DNA from 4 places in the Bradyrhizobium sp. WYCCWR 12699 genome. Region 1 is predicted to be linked to each of the others. Evidence: predicted binding sites of a transcription regulator. Region 1 holds the regulator's gene; each other region holds the start of a gene.

The links. Region 1 encodes PhoB, which activates phosphate uptake and scavenging genes when phosphate is short. Its sites were predicted from a motif close to TGTCATNNANCTGTCAT; they were not measured.
Region 2: a site for PhoB is predicted at 2,140-2,156, ahead of phnC (phosphonate ABC transporter ATP-binding protein). Genes of this name have one in related genera too.
Region 3: a site for PhoB is predicted at 3,257-3,273, ahead of RPS27_RS27415 (DUF47 domain-containing protein). Genes of this name have one in related genera too.
Region 4: a site for PhoB is predicted at 1,875-1,891, ahead of ugpB (sn-glycerol-3-phosphate ABC transporter substrate-binding protein UgpB). Genes of this name have one in related genera too.

Annotation. Positions count from the first base shown of each region.
Region 1 covers NZ_JAVTJN010000030.1:277,128-281,352, forward strand. The annotation lists gene RPS27_RS12155 (aspartate aminotransferase family protein) at 1-37, opposite strand, end outside; gene RPS27_RS12160 (GcrA family cell cycle regulator) at 495-1,007, shown strand; gene phoB (phosphate regulon transcriptional regulator PhoB) at 1,080-1,787, opposite strand; gene phoU (phosphate signaling complex protein PhoU) at 1,825-2,541, opposite strand; gene pstB (phosphate ABC transporter ATP-binding protein PstB) at 2,553-3,374, opposite strand; gene pstA (phosphate ABC transporter permease PstA) at 3,371-4,216, opposite strand; gene pstC (phosphate ABC transporter permease subunit PstC) at 4,221-4,225, opposite strand, start outside.
Region 2 covers NZ_JAVTJN010000030.1:22,965-27,189, forward strand. The annotation lists gene phnE (phosphonate ABC transporter, permease protein PhnE) at 1-154, opposite strand, end outside; gene phnD (phosphonate ABC transporter substrate-binding protein) at 225-1,160, opposite strand; gene phnC (phosphonate ABC transporter ATP-binding protein) at 1,220-2,029, opposite strand; gene RPS27_RS10840 (chloramphenicol acetyltransferase) at 2,202-2,861, shown strand; gene RPS27_RS10845 (alpha-D-ribose 1-methylphosphonate 5-triphosphate diphosphatase) at 2,858-4,051, shown strand; gene RPS27_RS10850 (DUF1045 domain-containing protein) at 4,070-4,225, shown strand, end outside.
Region 3 covers NZ_JAVTJN010000036.1:534,451-538,675, forward strand. The annotation lists gene RPS27_RS27400 (peptide chain release factor 3) at 1-1,072, opposite strand, end outside; gene sugE (quaternary ammonium compound efflux SMR transporter SugE) at 1,244-1,558, shown strand; gene RPS27_RS27410 (inorganic phosphate transporter) at 1,551-2,558, opposite strand; gene RPS27_RS27415 (DUF47 domain-containing protein) at 2,571-3,215, opposite strand; gene RPS27_RS27420 (branched-chain amino acid ABC transporter permease) at 3,371-4,225, opposite strand, start outside.
Region 4 covers NZ_JAVTJN010000030.1:684,768-688,992, forward strand. The annotation lists gene RPS27_RS13945 (organic hydroperoxide resistance protein) at 1-344, shown strand, start outside; gene RPS27_RS13950 (CaiB/BaiF CoA transferase family protein) at 522-1,727, shown strand; gene ugpB (sn-glycerol-3-phosphate ABC transporter substrate-binding protein UgpB) at 1,946-3,262, shown strand; gene ugpA (sn-glycerol-3-phosphate ABC transporter permease UgpA) at 3,313-4,194, shown strand; gene ugpE (sn-glycerol-3-phosphate ABC transporter permease UgpE) at 4,194-4,225, shown strand, end outside.

The sequences.
Region 1 (4,225 bases):
AAACGGGGAGCAAATGCGGGGCTACGCTGTTAGTCATGACGGTCACTTGATGTTGCGGACGGTGTGAGGCGTGCATTGCGCAACGCACCATTGACCGGCCCGGAAAACGAAACGTGCCGCCTTTTAAGGGCGGCACGCGGGACTATCTTAGGCCTGGTGAAACGGGTGTCAATGCCGCCCGAAAGCCTCGGGAAACGCAGATTCCGTAGTCTTGCGGTGGCGATTTTGCGGGTTTTACACCACGGAACATGTGGAAGCGAGTCGGCGGACTCTTGCGCGTGAGTCACGCCATATTGTAGCGTTTGGGCTGTCAGATACGACATCTCGTGCAGCAGTTCTGATCCCAAGAGTCCTCATGTACCGGCGTAAACGTTCGGGCGCGAGTAGCGCGCCCGGCGAGCCTTAAGGGATTCTGACGGCACGGGTTTTTGAGGCTTAGGCATTCGCCGCACGGACCGCCAGGATGGCAGAAGTGCAGCGAGGGAAAGGGTGCAATGACGGTTTTGACCTGGTCCGACGATCGCGTCGAGCAGCTGAAAAAGCTCTGGGAGGCCGGATTGTCGGCCAGCCAGATCGCAGCAGAGCTCGGCAATGTGACCCGCAATGCCGTGATCGGCAAAGTGCACAGGCTCGGCCTGTCCGGCCGCGCCAAGAGCCCTTCGTCGGCCGCGCCGCGGCCGCGCAAGGCACGCCCGGCGCAGCACATGATGCGGGTGACCCGCCCCATTGCGCGCGGCAACACCGCACTGGCGCAGGCCTTCGAGGTCGAAGTCGAGGCCGAACCGGTCACCTACGACAACGTGGTGCCGATGAGCCAGCGGCTGTCGCTGCTCGAGCTCAACGAGGCGACCTGCCACTGGCCGGTCGGCGATCCCTCGAGCCCGGATTTCTTCTTCTGCGGCGGCAAGGCGCTGTCCGGCCTGCCCTACTGCGCCCAGCATTCGCGCGTGGCGTATCAGCCGGCAGCGGATCGCCGGCGCGCACCGGCGAAGCCGGGCCCGCGGTAAACACGGTCTCAGGCATCGAGACGAAAAAGCGCGCCAGCTGGCGCGCTTTTTGTTGGATTACGGAAGCAGGTCCTACGTCTGCTCCGCCTTCGCAAAGCGATCATCCAGCGCATAGCCGGCGCCGCGGACGGTGCGGATCGGGTCCTGCTCGCGGCCGAGATTGAGCAGCTTGCGCAGGCGACCGATATGGACGTCGACGGTACGCTCGTCGATGTAGATGTCGCGGCCCCAGACGCTGTCGAGCAGCTGCTCGCGCGAGAACACGCGGCCGGGATGCTCCAGGAAGAACTCCAGAAGCCGATATTCGGTCGGGCCGAGATCGATCGGGCGGCCCGAGCGCGCCACGCGGCGCTTGTCGCGATCCAGCTCGATGTCGCCATAGGCCAGCACGGTCGCGAGCCGCTCGGGACTGGCGCGCCTGAGCAGGCCCTTCACGCGCGCCAAGAGCTCCGGCACCGAGAACGGCTTGACGATGTAGTCGTCGGCGCCGGTCGCAAGGCCGCGCACCCGCTCGCTCTCCTCGCCGCGCGCGGTGAGCATGATGATCGGCAGTTGCTTGGTCTCGGGCCGGGTGCGCAGGCGCCGGCACAGCTCGATGCCCGAGAGGCCCGGCAGCATCCAGTCGAGCACGATCAGATCGGGAATGTGCTCTTTGAGGCGGGTGTCGGCGTCGTCGCCGCGCATCACCGTCTCGACGTCATAGCCGTCGCCTTCGAGGTTGTAACGCAGAAGCTCGGTGAGAGCTTCCTCGTCCTCAACCACCATAATGCGTGCGCCCATGGTGTCGTCGCTCCTTAGGTCTTCGGATATCAAGTCTTCAGGTATTCGGGACCGTCGTGGCGAAAGTCGTCATGTCGCCCTTCGGCCGCTTGTCGGTGATCGCCTGGCCCTCGATCATGTAGAACACGGTCTCGGCGATGTTGGTGGCGTGGTCGCCGATCCGCTCGATGTTCTTGGCGCAGAACATCAGATGGATGCAGAACGAGATGTTGCGCGGATCCTCCATCATGTAGGTGAGGAGCTCGCGGAACAGCGAGGTGCAGATCGCGTCGACTTCCTCGTCGCCCTTCCACACGGCCATCGCCGCCGGCAGATCATGCGCGGCATAGGCATCCAGCACCGACTTGACCTGCTGCTGCACGAGGTCGGTCATGTGCTCGAGGCCGCGGAACAGCTTGAGCGGATGGAAGTCGGTCTCCAGCGCGGCGACGCGCTTGCCCATGTTCTTGGCGAGATCGCCGATGCGCTCGAGGTCGGTCGCAACGCGCATGGCGCCGACGATCTCGCGCAGATCCACCGCCATCGGCTGGCGGCGGGCGATGGTGAGCACGGCGCGCTCCTCGATGCGCTTCTGCAGCGCGTCGAGATCGGCGTCGATGGTGACGACGCGCTGGCCGAGCGCGACGTCGCGGCGGATCAGCGCGCCGACGGAATCGACGATCATGCGCTCGGCGATTCCGCCCATCTCGGCGACCAGGCGGGTGAGCTCCTGGAGGTCGGTGTCGAAAGCCTTTGCGGTATGTTCAGAACCCATGTTGCGTCTCCTCAGCCGAACCGGCCGGTGATGTAATCCTGCGTGCGCCGATCGCTCGGCGACGTGAAGATCTTGCTGGTGTCGTCGAACTCGATCAGCTCGCCGAGATACATGAAGGCGGTCTTGTCGGAGACGCGCGCCGCCTGCTGCATGTTGTGGGTGACGATCGCGATCGTGTAGTTCTCGGACAATTCCTGGATCAGCTCCTCGACCTTGGCGGTCGAGATCGGGTCGAGCGCCGAGCAGGGCTCGTCGAACAGGATCACTTCAGGCCGCACCGCGACGGTGCGGGCGATGCACAGGCGCTGCTGCTGGCCGCCGGACAGCGACAGGCCGGAGGCGTTGAGCTTGTCCTTGACCTCGTTCCACAGCGCGCCGCCGCGCAGCGCCTTCTCGACCCGGTCGTCCATCTCGGACTTCGAGATCTTCTCGTAGAGGCGGATGCCGAAGGCGATGTTCTCGTAGATCGTCATCGGGAACGGCGTCGGCTTCTGGAATACCATGCCGACCCGGGCGCGCAGCAGGTTGAGGTCGAGCTTGGGATCGAGGATGTTGGTGTGGTCGAGCAACAGCTGGCCGGTGGCGCGCTGTCCCGGATAGAGGTCGTACATCCGGTTGAAGATGCGCAGCAGCGTGGACTTGCCGCAGCCCGACGGGCCGATGAAGGCCGTGACGCGATTGGCGCCGAGCGTCAGATTGATGTTCTTCAGCGCGTGGTGCTCACCGTAGTAGAAATTCAGGTTGCGCGCGGTGACCTTGGCTGGCGCCTCGGGCAGCGGCTGCGAGCCGGGGTGAACGCTCGGCGCGCTGACGGAAACAGAGATTTCACTCATTTTGCAGTCCTCTCGGCGCCGATGATGCGGGCGCCAATGTTCAGGGCAAGCACGGTCAGGGTGATCAGCAGGGCGCCGCTCCAGGCGAGCTGCTTCCAATAGGCGTAGGGGCTCTGCACGAAGTTGTTGATGGTGACTGGAAGGTTCGCCATCGTCTTGTCCAGGCCGAGACTGAAGAACTGGTTCGACAGCGCGGTGAACAGCAGCGGCGCCGTCTCGCCGGCGACGCGCGCGGTGGCCAGCAGCACGCCGGTGATGAGGCCGGAGCGCGCCGCGCGATAGGCGATCCGCTTGATCACCAGCGAGCGCGGCAGGCCGAGCGCGCTGGCGGCTTCACGCAGCGGGTTCGGCACCAGCAGCAGCATGTCCTCGGTGGTGCGCACCACGACCGGGATCACGATCACGGCAAGCGCCAGCGCGCCCGCGATCGCCGAGAAGCCGCGCATCGGCACCACCACCGCGCCGTAGATGAACAGGCCGATGATGATCGAGGGCGCCGAGAGCAGGATGTCGTTGATGAAGCGGATCACCGAGGTCAACTTGTCGTTGCGGCCGTACTCGGCGAGATAGGTGCCGGCGAACAGGCCGAGCGGCGCGCCGATGCCGACGCCGAGCACGGTCATGATGATCGAGCCGACGATGGCGTTGCGCAGGCCGCCCTCGGTCGAGCCGGGCGGCGGCGTGTCTGCGGTGAAGAGCTGAACGTTCAGGCCCGCCACGCCGTTGTAGAGCAGCGTGATCAGGATCAGCGCGAGCCAAGTGACGCCGAAGGCGGCGGCCGCGAAGCAAAGACCGCGGATGATGAAATCCTTGCGGCGGCGGCGTGAATAGATCGGATTCATGGCGCTAGT
Region 2 (4,225 bases), 250 kb from region 1:
TCACTTCCGCGCCGATCGCGGCGAGAACCAGCGCCGCGCCGAAGACCACGATTCCCAGCAGCAGGCGGAGCCGCTTGCGCCCGACCGCCCGGCGATAGGCGGCGTCGAGCACGGCGAGCCGCTGGGCGGGGAGGATCGAAACCGCTGTCGTCATCGGCTTGAGATGGTCCCGTCAAAGAAAGAGCCGGGTCCAGGGACCCGGCTCAGGTGCGTTGTCCCGATACTCAGGACGCCTTCTTCTTGCGCAGCGCGTCGACGAACTTGATCAGCTCGATCGTGCCATCCCAGTCCTTGGTGGTGGCGTGGTTGAACCCCTTCTTCTGGCCGTCCTGGAGGCGATCGAACGCCGCCTTGTCCTTCGCCGGCGCATCGAAGAACGCCTTCGCGATGGCCGCCTTGGCGTCATCAGGCAGGTCGGAATTGTAGGCGTAGGGACCGTTGATGATGGGTGCGGACTTGTGGATGATCCGGAAGTCGTCCTTCTTCATCGCCGAGCCGTCGGCATTCTTCAGCATGCCCTTGGTCAGCATCTGCGCCAGCGTCGAATCGTCGTCGGTGGTCCACTGGTTGGCCGCGACGTCGACCGTTCCTTGCGACAGGGCCAGCATCGCGTTCTCGTGGCTGCCGGTGAAGACGACCTTGCTGAAATAGCCCTCGGCATCGTGGATGCCCATCTTGTCGAGCTCGAAGCGCGGCACGTTGTTGCCGGAGGTCGAGTTGGGATCGACGAGGCCGAGGTTCTTGCCCTTGAGGTCGTCGATCTTCTTGTAGGCGCTGCTCGCCTTGACGAAGAACACCGAATAGTAACCGGTGGAGCCGTCGGCGTTGATGTCGTTGGCGAAGGCGTCGGTCTTGACGCCGGTCAGGCGGGCACGCGCGAACGAGGCCGAGCCGTAGCTGGCGATGTGGATGTTGCCGGCGCGCTGGCCTTCGATGACGGCGGCGTAGTCATTGGCGATGCGCAGCGTGACCTTCACGCCCAGCTCCTTCGAAAGATAGCTCATGAACGGCGCCCAGCGCTCGGTGACGCCGGAAGCGTTCTCAGCCGGAACGACGGCGAAGGTCAGCTCGGGATATTTGGCCTTCCAGTCGTCGGCGGAGGCGGAGGCCGTGAACGCAAGCGCGGCGGCGCCGGCGAGAACCAGTCTGCGAGTGATCATGTTACCCTCTTCATCGGTTGGGGTCGGTTGACGCAAAGATTTGCAACTAAACGAATGGATCAGGCGGCCGCGGCCGTTCCGAGCGCGGGCACGCCAGCGGGCACTGGCACGGGCATCGCGCCCATGACGTCGGCGGCTTCGAGATCGTAGAGCTCGCGGGCGACGTGGTCGGTCAGCGCGGACGGCGCGCCGTCGAACACCACGCGCCCCTGCGCCATGCCGATCAGGCGGTCGCAATAGCTGCGCGCCAGATCGAGCGAATGCAGGTTGCAGAGCACCGTGATGCCGAAATGCTTGTTGATGCGCAGCAGTGCATCCATCACGATCTTGGTGTTGCGCGGATCGAGCGAGGCGATCGGCTCGTCTGCAAGGATGATGTCGGGCTGCTGTACCAGCGCACGGGCGATCGCGACGCGCTGCTGCTGCCCCCCGGAGAGCTGGTCGGCGCGCTGCGCGGCGAGCGAAGCGATGTCGAACTGCTCGAGCGCCGACATCGCCAGCGCCTTGTCCTGCTCCGGCCAGGTTTGCGACAACGAGCGCCAAGCCGGCATCGTCGCAAGCCGCCCCATCAGGACATTGGTGAGGACATCGAGCCGGCCGACCAGGTTGAACTGCTGGAAGATCATCGCCGAGCGCGCCCGCCATTGCCGCAGCTCCTTGCCGCGCAGCGCGGTGACGTCGATGCCGTCGAACAAGATCCGTCCCTCGGTCGGCGTCACCAGGCGGTTGATGCTCCGCAGCAGAGTCGACTTGCCGGCGCCGGACCGTCCGATCACACCGACGAAGCCGCCGGGGGAGATTTGAAACGAGGCGTCGTCCACCGCGGCTTTCGCGCCGAAGCGACACGTCAGACCATCCACCACCAGCATGCAAGGCTCCAGATTAGCTGGGGCCCACCGCTAACGCCGGCGCTTAACACTTGTGTGACAGATGCGTTGCGATGCGGCGATCCTACACACCTCATCCCCTGTCATCGCCGCGTCATGACACCGTCATCAAGCCGATCGAAGAGGAACGCCCGCCTCGCATTTCGGATTCACCATGGCCGCCAAAGCGCTTTCGGTCCTGCCGACCATCGATCCCACGGCCAAGCTGCACGAGACCCGGCTCGGCGCCTACACCGAGGTCGGCGCGCGCACGAGCCTGCACGAGGTGGCGATGGGCGATTACTCCTATGTCGTGAACGACGCCCAGATCACCTACACCACCATCGGAAAATTCTGCTCGATCGCGGCGATGACGCGGATCAATCCCGGCAATCATCCGATGCACCGCGCGACGCAGGCGCATTTCACCTATCGGTCCAGCGCCTATTTCGAAGGCGAGAGCGACGATGCCGATTTCTTCGACTGGCGGCGGCAGCATCACGTTCATATCGGCCACGACGTCTGGATCGGCCACGGCGCGATCGTGCTGCCCGGCCGCAACGTCGGCACCGGCGCGGTGATTGCGGCCGGCGCCATCGTCACCAAGGACGTTCCGGCCTACACCATCGTCGCGGGCAATCCGGCCCGCATCGTGCGCCGGCGATTTTCCGAGGAGATCGCCGGAAGGCTTGCGAGGCTCGCCTGGTGGGACTGGGATCACGACAAATTGCGTGAAGCGCTGCCCGATTTCCGCAAGCTCGGGATTGAAGATTTTCTCTCGACGTATGAAGCACAGGCAGCTTCCCCTGCAAGCAAGCAAAGCGCGGTCGCGTGACAGACATTTTCCTTGAAGGCGGCCGGGCCCTGGTCGGCACTGAAATCGTCGAAACGTCATTGGCGGTGTCCGGGCAGGACATCGCAGAAGTGGACGCCTCCCGCGGCCGGGCGCGGCTGGCGATCGATGCACGAGGCCTGCTGGTGCTGCCCGGCATCGTCGACCTTCACGGCGATGCCTTCGAGCGCCAGATGATGCCGCGCGCCGGCGTCGACTTCCCGATCGACGTCGCGCTCGCCGACAGCGACCGCCAGGCCATCAGTAACGGCATCACCACCGTATTTCACGCCGCGACCTGTTCGTGGGAGCCGGGCCTGCGCAGCAGCGACAATGCGCGCGGGCTGATGGAGGCGATCGAGCGGCAGCGCCCGCAATTCGCCGCCGACACCCGCTTCCATCTCAGGCACGAAACCTACAATCTCGAGGCCGAAGCCGAGATCGCGCAATGGCTCAGCGAAGGTCGTGTCGACCTGTTCGCCTTCAACGACCACATGGACGGCACGGTCGCCGACATGGCCAAGCCGCGCAAGCGCAACCGCATGGTGGAGCGCACCGGGCTGTCGGGCGAAGAATTCGACCGGCTGGTCGAGCGCGTGGTCTCGCGTGCCGACGAGGTGCCCGCTTCGGTGTCGCGGCTGGCCGCCGCGGCCCGCGCGGCCGAGGTGCGGATGCTCTCGCACGACGACGCGACGCCGGCGATGCGCCGGGAGTTTCGCGAGCTCGGCGCCGACATCGCGGAGTTTCCGATCAACGAGGAAACGGCGCAGGCGGCGGCAAGCCACGGCGATGCCATCGTCTATGGCGCGCCGAACGTCGTGCGCGGCGGCAGCCACACCGGCTGGACCAGGGCATCCGACATGATCGCCAAGGGGCTCTGCTCGGTGCTGGCCTCTGATTATTATTATCCCGCGCAGCTGCTCGCCGCGTTCCGGCTCACTGCCGATGGCGTGCTGCCGCTGACGAAAGCCTGGGATCTGATCTCGGCCGGGCCCGCACGCGCGACCGGCCTTGTCGATCGCGGTGTGCTCGCCGAAGGCCGCCGCGCCGACATCCTGCTGGTCGACGACGGCGTGCCGCTGCGGCCGCGGCTGATCGCGGTGATCTCGGGCGGCAAGCTCGTCCATCTCACCGATGCGACGCGGCTGCTCACCGCGGCAGCGACGCCGCGCGAGGCTGTCGTTGCGGCGTAGATTGGTTATGCTGAGGCAATGACAGGTTTTCCCCGCTACGCGATCTATTTTGCCGCTGGCAGCGATAGCGCCCTCTCCCGCTTCGGCGCCCAGTTGCTCGGCTATGATGCCTATACCGGCAGCGAACTGGCCTTTCCCGCGGACGCAGTGTGCGTCGCCCCGGACTGGCGCGAC
Region 3 (4,225 bases), on a different contig from region 1:
GCGCGAAGAAGAATTGCGGGCTCGACAGCGGCATGCTCTTGCCGGTGCGCACCAGCTTCGCCTTCATGCCGCGGCTGAGCTTGCCCGAGCAGAGGCGCGCAAACGCGATGCGGTCGCGGTGGTTCGGATCCATGTTGGCCTGGATCTTGAACACGAAGGCGCTCATGCGGGGATCAGTGGCCTCGACCTTGCGCTGGTCGCTGTCCTGCGCGCGCGGCTCGGGCGCGAACTTGCCGAGACCTTCCAGGAGATCGCCGACGCCGAAATTGCGCAGCGCGCTGCCGAAATAGACCGGCGTCAGATGGCCCTCGCGGAACGCTTCCAGCTCGAACGGCTTCGAGGCCTCGGTGACGAGCTCCAGCTCGTCCTTCACGGCGGAGACGTCGAGATTGGCGTTGAGCTTGGCGAGTTCCTCGATCGCGATCTGCTGTGCCGCGCCGGTCTTGGCGCCGCCGCCTTCGAGCAGGCGCACGCCGCCATTGACGACGTCGTAGGTGCCGAGGAAGTCGCGGCCGCGGCCGACCGGCCAGGTCATCGGCGTGGTGTCGAGCGCCAACGTCTTCTCGATCTCGTCGAGCAGCTCGAAGACGTCGCGGCTCTCGCGGTCCATCTTGTTGATGAAGGTGATGATCGGGATGTCGCGCAGGCGACAAACCTCGAACAGCTTCCGGGTGCGGGCCTCGATGCCCTTGGCGGCGTCGATCACCATGACGGCGGAATCGACCGCCGTCAGCGTGCGATAGGTGTCTTCCGAAAAGTCCTCGTGGCCCGGCGTGTCCAAGAGGTTGAAGACGAGGCCCTCGAACTCGAAGGTCATCACCGAGGTCACGACCGAGATGCCGCGCTCGCGCTCGATCTTCATCCAGTCCGAACGCGTGTTGCGCCGCTCGCCCTTGGCCTTGACCTGGCCGGCGAGGTTGATGGCGCCTCCGAACAGCAGCAGCTTCTCGGTCAGCGTGGTCTTGCCGGCGTCAGGATGGGAGATGATCGCAAAGGTCCGCCGCCGCGCCACTTCAGCGGCAAGCGGCGAACGGGCCGGCGATTCGGCGGTGGTGGTGGCGATGTCGGACATGGCGGCAGCGTTTGACAGGGAAAATGGGCCTGATCAAGCCTCAATTGGCGATTGCGGAGCCCTTCGGCCAGCCCCATATCGGCTTGACGATCAATCCTGGGGAAGGACGACCTTCCCGCTCATCAACACATCAGCCCGCGGGGACGACCCTGCCTTGAACGGAGGGTCGTCATGGCCTGGAGCATCCTGTTCGTCGCCGGACTTCTCGAGATTACCTGGGCGATCGGCCTGAAATACACAGAAGGCTTCAGCAAGCTTGTTCCGTCCGTCGTCACGCTCGCAGCCATGGCCGGCAGCGTCATCCTGCTCGGCCTCGCCCTCAAATCGCTGCCCGTCGGAACCGCCTATGCGGTATGGACCGGGATCGGTGCGGTCGGCACCGCGACGCTCGGCATCATCCTGTTCGGCGAGCCGGCCACGGCCCTGCGTCTTGCCAGCATCGGGCTGATCGTCGCCGGGATCGTCGGGCTGAAGCTGGTTACTTGACGAAGATCTTGACCGCCCACCAGGTCAGCGCCGCGACGATGGCGGACGCCGGCATCGTGATGACCCAGGCATAGACGATCGAGCTGGCGACGTTCCAGCGCACCGCCGAAAGGCGGCGGGCGGCGCCGACGCCGACGATCGCGCCGGTGATGGTGTGGGTGGTCGAGACGGGAACCCCGAGGAAGGTCGCCATGAACAGGGTCGCGGCGCCCCCCGTCTCGGCGCAAAAGCCCTGCATCGGCGTCAGTTTGGTGATGCGCAGGCCCATGGTGCGGACGATGCGCCAGCCGCCCATCAAGGTGCCCATCGCCATCGCCGCCTGGCACGACAGCACCACCCAGAATGGTACGAAGAATTCGCCGCCGAGATGGCCCTGCGAATAGAGCAGCACGGCGATGATGCCCATGGTCTTCTGCGCGTCGTTGCCGCCATGGCCGAGCGAATAGAGCGAGGCCGAGGCGAACTGCAGGATGCGGAAGGCGCGATCGACCGCGAACGGCGTCGAGCGCACCGACGCCCAGGACACGATCGCAACCAGCACCATCGCAAGCACGAAGCCGACGAGCGGAGACAGCACGATCGCAATGACCGTCTTGGACAATCCGCTCCAGACCGCCGCGGAGATCCCGGCTTTGGCCACGCCCGCACCGAATAACCCGCCGATCAGCGCGTGGGACGACGAGGATGGGATGCCGAGCGCCCAGGTCACGAGGTTCCAGACGATGGCGCCGACCAGCGCCGCGAAGATCACCTGGGCGTCGACGATCGCGGGATCGATGATGCCGGTCCCGATGGTCTGGGCGACGTGCAGCCCGAACACCATGAAGGCGACGAAATTGAAGAACGCGGCCCAGAACACCGCGAATTGCGGCCGCAACACGCGGGTCGAGACGATGGTCGCGATCGAATTGGCGGCGTCATGCAGGCCGTTCAGGAAGTCGAACAGCAGCGCGACGGCGATCAAACCGACCAGGACGGGAAGACCCAACGCGGCGTCCACAGCAATCCTGCCCTACACTTGCTCGATGACGATGCTGTTGATCTCGTTCGCAACGTCGTCGAAACGGTCGGCGACCTTCTCCAGATGATCATAGATCTCGACGCCGACGATGAAGTCCATCGCATTGCCGTCACGATGCTTGAGAAACAGCTCCTTCAGGCCGATGTCGTGGAGATCGTCGACACGGCCTTCCAGCTTGCCCAGCTCTTCCGTGATCGCGGTCAGCATGGCCACGTTCGGGCCGATCGATTGCATCAGCGGCAGCGCACGGCCGACCAGATTGGCGCATTCGATCAGAAGTCCGCCGATCTCACGCATCGGCGGCTCGAAGCTGCGGACCTCGAACAGCATCACGGCCTTGGCGGTCTGCTGCATCTGGTCGATGGCGTCGTCCAGCGAGGTGATGAGGTTCTTGATGTCACCCCGGTCGAACGGGGTGATGAAGGTGCGGCGCACCGCCGTCAGCACCTCGCGGGTGATGTTGTCGGCGTCGTTCTCGAACTGGTTGACGCGCTGGCAGTAGACCGGCGTTTCCTCGCCCCCGTTGAGCATGCCCTGGAGCGCGATCGAACCCTGGATCACCGTCTGGGCATGTCGGTCGAACAGGTCGAAGAACCGTTCTTCCTTGGGCAGGAAAGCGCGAAACCATCGCATCATGGGGATAGGCTACCGGTTGGAAATGGCCCGGCCGGAGGGGCCGTCATGAAACTGTCATAGACCATTTTCGATCCGCGCGCGTGTCATCTCACGCCCGCGGAGCCGGATCATCCACCGCTTTCACGCGGCAGGTAAACTCACTTCAAATCAATGACTTAGAGCGATCGCCGGAAGTAATGCGCGATTTCACCGATCACGCCGCGGCGGAAGGTGAGCACGCAGATCACGAAGATCGAGCCCTGGATCACCGTCACCCATTGGCCGAAACCCGCCAGATATTGCTGCATGGCAATGATCACGAAGGCGCCGACCACGGGGCCGAAGATAGTGCCGAGGCCGCCGACCAGCGTCATCAGCACGACCTCACCGGACATCGACCAATGGACGTCGGTAAGCGAGGCGTTCTGCGCCACGAACACCTTCAGCGCACCGGCAAAACCGGCCAGCGTGCCTGACAGCACGAAGGCCAGGAACTTGTACTGGTCGGTCCGGTAGCCGAGCGAGATCGCCCGCGGCTCGTTCTCGCGGATCGCCTTTAGGACCTCGCCGAACGGCGAGTTGATGATGCGGAAGATCAGGAGGAAGCCGGCGAGGAACCCGACCAGCACGACGTAATACAGCACCGTCGGCTTGGACAGATCGAAGATCCCGAACATGCGCCCCTGCGGGATGCCCTGGATGCCGTCCTCACCGTGGGTGAAGGGGGCCTGGAGGTAGATGAAGTACAAGAGCTGCGACAGCGCCAGCGTGATCATCGAGAAGTAGATGCCCTGGCGGCGGATCGAGATGAAACCCGTGATGAGCGAGAGCACGAAAGCCGCGGCGATGCCGACGAGGATGCCGAGCTCGGGCGGCAACGCCCACACCTTCAGCGCATGGGCGCTGCAATAGCCGGCCGTCCCCAGGAACATCGCGTGGCCGAACGACAGCAGGCCGCCGTAGCCGATCAAGAGATTGAAGGCGCAAGCGAGCAACGCAAAGCACAGCGCCTGCATCACGAAGAACGGGTA
Region 4 (4,225 bases), 410 kb from region 1:
TCGACGTCAAGCTCACCACGCCGAAGGAGCTCGGCGGCGGCGGCGGCGCCGGCAACAATCCCGAGCAGCTGTTTGCGGCCGGCTATGCCGCCTGCTTCATCGGCGCGATGAAGTTCGTGGCCTCGCAGGGCGGCCCGAAGGTTCCCGCCGACGCCTCCGTCACCTCGACCGTCGGTATCGGCCCGCGCTCCGAGGGCGGCTTCGGCCTCGATATCGACCTCGCGGTCTCGCTGCCGGGCCTCGCCCGCGCGGAGGCCGAAGCGCTGGTCGAAAAGGCCCACCAGGTGTGCCCCTATTCCAACGCCACGCGCGGCAATGTCGACGTTCGCCTGACGGTCGTCTGATCGGAACGGCGGATTGGCCGGCCCGAGATCCCCCTCGGGCCGGCCACTTGCGTTGATTTGCCACGCCGCGGGACTGACGCGCGGCGGCGCATACGGCCCTACGCGAGGGCCCATTGCTGGCGCAAACAAACCTCGCTAGGCCTGTGACCAAAGGTCGACACAGGGGAAGCGAAGGCAATGAGTTCTGAAGCCGCCACAGGTGCCATGAGCGGACTGCGCGTCATCGATCTCACGCGCGTGCTCGGCGGTCCCTATTGCACCCAGATCCTCGCCGACCATGGCGCCGACGTGATCAAGGTCGAGCCGCCCGCCGGCGACGAGGTGCGCGAATGGGGCCCTCCTTTCCACGAGGAGGACGCGGCTTATTTCGTCGGCATCAACCGCAACAAGCGCTCGATCGGCCTCGACCTCGCCTCCGAGGGCGGCCGCATCGTGCTGCTCAAGATGCTGGAGACGGCCGACGTCCTGATCGAGAATTTCAAGCCGGGCACGCTGGAGAAATGGGGCATCGGCAACGACGTCCTCAGTAGGAAATTCCCGCGTCTCGTGCATTGCCGGATCTGCGGCTTCGGCGCCGACGGTCCGCGCGGCGGCAATCCCGGCTATGACGCCATCATCCAGGCCATGACCGGCATGATCGCCGCGACCGGCTCGCCCGAGAGCGGGCCGATGCGGATCGGCGTGCCCTTGGTCGACATCACCACCGGCCTTTATGCGGCGATCGGCATCCTGATGGCGCTGTCGGAGCGGCAGCGTTCGGGCCAGGGCCAATTCCTCGAGACCACGCTGTACGAGACCGGCCTTGCCATAATGCATCCGCACACCGCGAATTATTTCATGCATGGCAAGCCGCCCTCGCTCACCGGCAACGAGCACCCGAACCTCGTGCCTTACGCGATCTTCCCGACGAAAACCGACAACATCTTCATCGGCGTCGGCAATGACGGCACCTTCCGCAAGCTCGCCAAGGAGATCGGCAAGCCCGAGCTGGGCACCGATCCGCGCTTTGCCCGCAACAAGGACCGCATCGCCAACCGCGAGGCGCTGCGCGCCGAGCTTGCTGCCGTGTTCCGCCAGCACGAGGCCGAGCCGCTGTGCAATCGCCTGCTCGCCGCGGGCCTGCCCGCGGGGCCCGTGCAGAAGATCGACCAGGCTCTGACCAATCCGCACACGATCGCGCGCGGCGATATCATCGAGAAGGACTGGTACAAGGGCGTCGCCTCCCCGATCCGGCTCGACCGCAGCAAGCCGAGCCTGCGCCGGCTGCCGCCGAAATTCAGCCAGCACGCAGCCGAGGTGCTGGGCGAGTTCGGCTACTCCAGGGCGGAGATCGACGCGATGGTCGAAAAGGGCACGGTCTGCGGCCCCGAGCGCAAGCGGTAGAGGCCACCTCCGTCCAACGAATGATGCCGCACTGCGGCGCGGGCACGATAGTGCACCGCGAACGGAGGAGGCTGGCTGTGGCGTCTTCGCCTATTTGACGACTTCCCATTTAGCAGCGCTTGCTGCTTTCGTTTCTCCCGCTTACACAGTCATGTGAACGTCATATGGCACTGCTAGCGCAAGCGCTTCTTTAGTGACGGGCAAGGGAGGTTTTCTTGATGGCTCTTCGACATTTTGGCACGGCTGCTGCTGTTGCACTCACGGTTGGTCTCGGCGCCTCGCCGGCATTGGCCGTGACCGAGATCCAGTGGTGGCACGCGATGACCGGCGCCAACAACGACGTCATCGTCAAGCTCGCCAACGACTTCAACGCGTCGCAGAGCGATTACAAGGTGATCCCGACCTACAAGGGCAACTACGCCGATACGATGAATGCCGGCATCGCGGCGTTCCGCGCCGGCAACGCGCCGCACATCATGCAGGTGTTCGAGGTCGGCACCGCCACCATGATGGCCGCGACCGGCGCCGTGAAGCCCGTCTACAAGCTGATGGCCGAGGCCGGCGAAAAGTTCGATCCCAAGATCTACCTGCCCGCCATCACCGGCTACTACTCCACCTCGAAGGGCGAGATGCTCTCGTTCCCCTTCAACTCGTCGTCGACCGTCATGTGGGTCAATCTCGACGAGCTGAAGAAGGCCAATGTCGCGATCCCAAAGACCTGGCCCGAAACGTTTGAGGCCGCCAAGAAGCTCCATGACAACGGTCATGCGACCTGCGGGTTCTCCAATTCCTGGGTCACCTGGGTCAATCTCGAGCAGCTCTCCGCCTGGCACAACGTGCCGCTGTCGAGCAAGGCCAACGGCCTCGACGGCTTCGACACCAAGCTCGAGTTCAATGGTCCGCTCCAGGTCAAGCATCTCGAGAAGCTGGTCGAGCTGCAGAAGGACAAGACCTACGATTATGCCGGCCGCACCAACACCGGCGAGGGCCGCTTCACCTCGGGCGAATGTCCGCTCTATCTGACCTCGTCGGCATTCTTCGGCAACGTCAAGGCGCAGGCCAAGTTCGCCTTCACCGCGGTGCCGATGCCCTATTACCCCGACGCGAAGGGCGCGCCGCAGAACTCCATCATCGGCGGCGCTTCGCTCTGGGTCATGGGCGGCAAGCCGGCCGAGGAGTACAAGGGCGTTGCAAAATTCCTGACCTTCCTCTCGGACACCGATCGCCAGGTCTATATCCACAAGGCCTCGGGCTACCTGCCGATCACCAAGGCGGCTTACGAGAAGGCCAAGGCGGAAGGGTTCTACAAGGACCAGCCCTATCTCGAGACCCCGCTGCTCGAGCTGACCAACAAGGAGCCGACCGAGAACTCCCGCGGCCTCCGCCTCGGCAACATGGTTCAGCTGCGTGACGTCTGGGCGGAAGAGATCGAGCAGGCGCTCGCCGGCAAGAAGACCGCCAAGCAGGCGCTGGACGCGGCCGTCGAGCGCGGCAACACCATGCTGCGTCAGTTCGAAAAGACCGCCGTCAAGTAAGGTCACGGATGGCAGGCCGGGCAACCCGGCCTGCCACTCCTGCGGGCATCATGCAAAAGCAAGCCATTTTCCAATCAAAGCTGTTGCCGTATGCGCTCGTTGCGCCGCAGCTCGCGATCGTCCTGATTTTCTTCTACTGGCCGGCCCTGCAGGCCGTGATCCAGTCCTTCCTGCAGCAGGACGCCTTCGGTCTGTCGACCACCTTCGTCTGGTTCGAAAATTACGTCGAGCTGTTCGGGGATTCCGCCTATTTCGAATCGATCCTCCGCACCTTCTTCTTCTCGTTCGCCATCGCGGTCTCGTCGCTGTCGTTCGCGCTGTTGCTCGCGGTCATGGCCGACAAGCCGCTGCGCGGCTCGATGCTGTACCGCACGCTGCTGATCTGGCCCTATGCGGTGGCACCGCCGGTCGTCGGCGTGCTCTGGATCTTCATGCTGCATCCCTCGCTCGGCGTGATCGCGCGTTATCTGCGCGCCCTGGGCATCGACTGGAATCCGCTGCTCGACGGCGACCAGGCCGCAACGCTGATCATCCTCGCCGCCGCCTGGAAGCAGATCTCCTACAATTTCCTGTTCTTCCTCGCCGGCCTGCAGAGCATCCCGCGCAGCGTGCTCGAAGCCGCCGCGATCGACGGTGCCCGCCCGATGCGAAGGTTCTGGACCGTGACCTTCCCGCTGCTGTCGCCGACCATCTTCTTCCTCCTGGTCGTCAACATCGTCTACGCCTTCTTCGACACCTTCGGCATCATCGACACCATGACCCGCGGCGGCCCCGGCAAGTCGACGGAAACGCTGGTCTACAAGGTCTATTCCGACGGCCTGCTCGGCGGCAATCTCGGCAGCTCCGCGGCGCAATCGGTGGTCCTGATGATCATGGTCATCGTGCTCACCGGCATCCAGTTCCGCTTCGTCGAACGCAAGGTGACGTACTGATGGTCGAGGAAGAGGGCTTTCGGCGCTATGT